One region of the Stenotrophomonas sp. PUT21 genome, then DNA from elsewhere that is predicted to be linked to it. Evidence: riboswitches for the same ligand, from Rfam matches in the RefSeq annotation. Region 1 holds a riboswitch; the other holds the start of a gene.
The links. A riboswitch is a leader RNA that binds a small molecule or an ion and turns the genes downstream of it on or off. The one in region 1 is predicted to bind glycine.
Positions count from the first base shown of each region.

Region 2: another riboswitch for glycine. It lies ahead of gcvP (aminomethyl-transferring glycine dehydrogenase); the one in region 1 lies ahead of ACTT2I_RS15810 (trimeric intracellular cation channel family protein).

Region 1 covers NZ_CP197645.1:3,484,552-3,486,998, forward strand. Annotated here, with positions in the region: gene ACTT2I_RS15795 (NAD(P)/FAD-dependent oxidoreductase) at 1-119, shown strand, start outside; gene ACTT2I_RS15800 (ribonuclease E inhibitor RraB) at 178-522, opposite strand; gene ACTT2I_RS15805 (GIY-YIG nuclease family protein) at 609-878, opposite strand; glycine riboswitch at 923-1,005, shown strand; glycine riboswitch at 1,026-1,117, shown strand; gene ACTT2I_RS15810 (trimeric intracellular cation channel family protein) at 1,211-1,828, shown strand; gene ACTT2I_RS15815 (MdtA/MuxA family multidrug efflux RND transporter periplasmic adaptor subunit) at 2,032-2,447, shown strand, end outside.
Region 2 covers NZ_CP197645.1:2,820,745-2,823,191, forward strand. Annotated here, with positions in the region: gene ACTT2I_RS12965 (multidrug effflux MFS transporter) at 1-709, opposite strand, end outside; glycine riboswitch at 990-1,091, shown strand; gene gcvP (aminomethyl-transferring glycine dehydrogenase) at 1,180-2,447, shown strand, end outside.

The sequences.
Region 1 (2,447 bases):
ACCGCGTGGTGGTGCTGCTGAACTGGGCAGTGGCGTACTGGAGCTACCAGCGCAGCGCGCGGATCATCTTCGGCGATGCGCAGGACGATCGCCGGCCGAAGCGGCCGCCGACGCCCTGAGCGGTCGAGCCGCAACGGTGGCAGCCAGCCACGCCGGGCTGCCACACGGATGGGCCACTCAGCCCTGCGACAGACATCCCCAGCCATCGACCTGGCCGCTGTAGGAGACCGCCTCGCTGGCGAGCAGCCCTTCGAAGCCCGAGATGTTCTGGTGGGTCGGCAGCATCAGCGGATGCACCACCACCTGCCACGGGTATTCGTCGTTGCCCTCGTAGGCAGCCAAGGACACCTTCTGCTCGTTCTTGAGCAGGTGCACGGCAAAGGCGATCGCCACGTCCTGGGTCGGGAAGATCAGCGCGAAATCCACCTCGCGCGGAATCGACAGGTCGTCGCCATCCTGCAGCATGTTCCAGAGCACATCGCCATTCTCATCTTCCGGGTACAACGACAGATCGCGGGACATGGCACTCCAGGGCTTGGGCAAGCGGATCAACGAACGAGGGTCGATGGTATGCCGCCAACGAAGGCCCGAACAACCAGCACGCAGGGCTACATGGGATCGGGCAGCGCCAGCCACGCCAGCTTGCGCTCGCGCGGTTGCCGCTTGAGCTGCCATTCGGCCTTCGACGCCGCGGCCCGGTCCGGGTAGGCGCGCATCGCCAGCACCTTCACCGGCGGGTTGGCGCGCGTGTATTTGGCCCCTTTGCCGGCCAGATGCGCCTGGAAACGTGCCTCCACGTCGTTGCTGATGCCGGCGTAATAGCTGCCGTTGCGGCATTCAAGCAGGTACAGGTACCAGAGGGCAGGTTCAGCGGGCATACCGGGATTATCCCCCGGCGCGGGGCCGGCGGCTGCTAGAATCCGCCCCGGATGCAGGAGAGAGGCGCCGCGCTGGCGCCCGCCGAAGGCGCAGGCTCCCATAATCGCTCAGGCCGGTGGCTCGATACGCCACCAACCATGCATCCGACACGCCGATCTGGAGAGAGGTCTTCAATGACCCGCCGAAGGGGCACGTGGCCTTGGCCACCGAACTCTCAGGCAAAAGGACAGCGGGAGCGGCAACGGAATCCCACCCCACGACAGTGCAGCGGCGCAGGCGTGATGCGTGTGCGTTTCCGTCCCCGCCTGACGTGTTTCCCGGAGCCACCCCCATGCTGCTCTCCCTGATCTACCTCATCGCCATCTCGGCCGAAGCCATGACCGGCGCGCTGTCGGCCGGCCGCCGCCGCATGGACCTGTTCGGCGTTGTCATCATCGCCTGCGTCACCGCACTCGGCGGTGGGTCGCTGCGCGACATCGTGCTCGGCCATTACCCGCTGGGCTGGGTGAAGCACCCGGAGTACCTGGGCTTCACCATCTGCGCCGCGCTGATCGCCACCTGGGTAGCACGCTGGATGCACCACTTCCGGCGCACCTTCCTGGTGCTCGATGGCCTGGGCCTGATCGCGTTCACCCTGATCGGCTGCGCGGTCGCGCGCGAGGGCGGGCATACCGTACCGATCATCCTGATCGCCGGCATGCTGACCGGTGCGTTCGGCGGCGTGCTGCGCGATGTGCTGTGCAACGAGGTGCCGCTGATCTTCCAGAAGGAACTGTATGCGGTGATCACCCTGCTCACCGGTGCGGCCTACCTGACCCTGCTGGAACTCGGCGTATCGCTCAACGCGGCCACGCTGTGGTGCCTGGGCGGCGGCTTCCTGCTGCGCCTGCTGGCGATCCACTTCAAATGGGAAATGCCGAAGTTCGTGTACCGCGACGAGGTGCATTGACGCACCCGCGGGCATGACCAAGGTCACGGGAGCTTGAGCGGCCTGGCCCTGTATCATGGCGCTCCCGTTCCATTCGAACGGCATCCAGCCACGCGGCGGTGTTCCACCCGCTGCCCCGCCAGACACCCTCTCCCCCGTTGACCTGCCGCACTCGGCCGGTCCCCATGGACGCACTGCTCCGGTGGAGGGTGCGCAGGATGCGTATGTCCGCTTCAACGCCCCCGTCGTCTCGCCGTCGTGTCGTCAAACCGCTGTTGATCGCCGCCGCTGTCGGCCTGGCCGCGATCGCCGCATGGAAACTGCTCTCGCCCGCTCCCGCCGGCCCGTCCGGTGGTCCGCAGCCGACCCCGGTGCGTGTGGCCACCGCGACGCAGGAAGACCTGGTGGTGCGCCTGAAGGCGCTCGGCACGGTGACCCCGCTGCATACGGTGAGCATCCGCAGCCGCGTGGATGGCGAACTGCTGCGCCTGGCGTTCTCCGAAGGCCAGCACGTCCAGGCCGGCGAGCTGCTGGCCGAGATCGATCCGCGCCCGTTCCAGGTGCAGCTGTCGCGTGCGTTGGGGACGCAGCAGCAGAACCTGGCCGAGCTGGACAACGCCGAAAGCCAGCTCAAGCGCTT
Region 2 (2,447 bases), 660 kb from region 1:
CGGAGGCGATGTACAGGAAGATGCCGGAGAAGTTGAACGCACCGGCCGCGGCCAGGCGCAACAGGCGCGGGTTGGAGCCCATGCGCGCATAGCTGCGCAGCAGCTCACGCATCGACAGCGGCGTGCGTGCTTCCTCCGGGTGGGTTTCCGGCAGCCACTTGCCCGTGGCCAGCAGCAGGACCACGCCGAACAGCACCAAGAACCAGAAGATCAGCGGCCAGTCGCCCCCGCCGAGCAGGATCCAGCCGCCGATGATCGGCGCAATCGCCGGGGCGACGCCGAAGATCATCGATACCTGGCTCATCAACCGCTGCGCGTCGGCACCGTGGTACAGATCGCGGATCACCGCGCGGCCGACGATCACGCCGACACCGGCCGTCACGCCCTGCAGCGCACGGAACACGAGCAACGTGGTCATGTCGCGCGACAGCGCGCAGCCGATCGAGGCACCGATGAACAGCACCAGCCCGCCGATGATCACCCGCTTGCGGCCGAACGCATCCGACAGCGGGCCGTGCGCCAGGCTCATCAGGCCATAGAACAGCAGGTAGACGCTGATGGTCTGCTGCACTGCGACCTGGTCCACCTGCATGCGGTCGCCCAACAGCAGGAAGGCCGGGAATATGGTGTCGATCGAGAACGGACCGAACATCGCCAGGCCTGCGAGCAGCAGGGCCAGACGGCGGGTCGAGGGTGAGGCGGGCGTCATGCGGGCTTCCGTCAGCGGCCATGCGCACTGCACGGCGGGCGCCTGGCCCGGAACGGGCGGCGCCAGATGAATACGAGGATCCAGTGATCATAGGCCTTTGCCGCCCCCGGCACCATGCCCGGGCGCGCTTTCCCGGCGCTGCGCGGCCCCGTATTCATGTGCCGGAAAGGCCCAGTGGCCGAAAGCGCTGGGCTATAATCGCCTGGCTACATGGTGGGAGAAGCGGACACCCGCTGCCGAAGGCGCAACGCCCGTAATCGCTCAGGCCCGATACCACCCGTACCAAAACTCTGGAGAGACCGGCGAGTGCCGGCGCCGAAGGGGCACGAAGCACGCCGATGCGCGCTTCCAAACTCTCAGGCAAAAGGACAGAGGGGCACCCAGGAAGACCGCAAGGTCCGGTGGATCGCTGTCGCCCGCGACGCGCCCTGGCCCGGCCGCCTTCCGAACGTGCGTGCCCACTCTCCGAGATGCCAGCCATGTCCCAGAACACCCCTACCCTGCGCGAGCTTGAACACAGCCACGCGTTCGTCGAACGCCACATCGGCCCCAACGACGCCGAAATCGCGCAGATGCTCGACGTGGTCGGCCACACCTCGCTGGACGCGCTGACCGATGCGATCGTCCCGGCCGGGATCAAGTCGCCGGCCCCGCTGGCCCTGCCCGAATCGCTGACCGAAGTGCAGGCACTGGCCAAGATCCGCGCCATCGCCGACAAGAACCAGGTGTTCCGCACCTTCATCGGCCAGGGCTACTACGGCACGCTCACCCCGAACGTCATCCTGCGCAATGTGCTGGAAAACCCGGCGTGGTACACCGCCTACACCCCGTACCAGGCCGAGATTTCGCAGGGCCGCATGGAAGCACTGATCAACTTCCAGACCCTGTGCGCGGACCTGACCGGCATGGAGATCGCCAACGCCTCGCTGCTGGATGAAGCCACCGCCGCCGCCGAAGCGATGACCCTGGCCAAGCGTTCGGCCAAGTCCAAGTCCGATACCTTCTTCGTGCACGACGCCGTGCACCCGCAGACGCTGGAACTGCTGCGCACCCGCGCCGAGCCGATGGGCATCGTGCTGCGCGTGGGCACCCCGGCCGAGGCGATGGAAGCCGAGGCCTACGGCGTGCTGCTGCAGTACCCGGACACCTTCGGCCATATCGGCGACTACAAGGCGCTGGCCGATGCCGTGCACGCCCGTGGCGGCCTGGTCGCGGTGGCCACCGATCTGCTTGCATTGACCCTGATCGCCGCCCCCGGCGAATGGGGCGCGGACATCGTGGTCGGCAACTCGCAGCGTTTCGGCGTGCCGTTCGGCTTCGGCGGTCCGCATGCCGCCTTCATGGCCTGCCGCGACGCGTACAAGCGCTCGATGCCGGGCCGCCTGATCGGTGTCTCGGTCGATGCGCAGGGCAATGCCGCCTACCGCCTGACCCTGCAGACCCGCGAGCAGCACATCCGCCGCGAGAAGGCCACCTCCAACATTTGCACCGCGCAGGTGCTGCTTGCCGTGATGGCCTCGATGTATGCCGTGTACCACGGCCCGGAAGGCCTGACCCGCATCGCCCGCCGCACCCACCGCCTGGCCAGCATCCTGGCCGCCGCGCTGCGCGGCGCCGGCGTGAATGTCGGCGAGCATTTCTTCGACACCCTGCACGTCAAGGATGTCGACGCCAAGGCGATCCACGCCAAGGCCGCCGCGGCGCGCATCAACCTGCGTGCGATCGACAGCGACGCGGT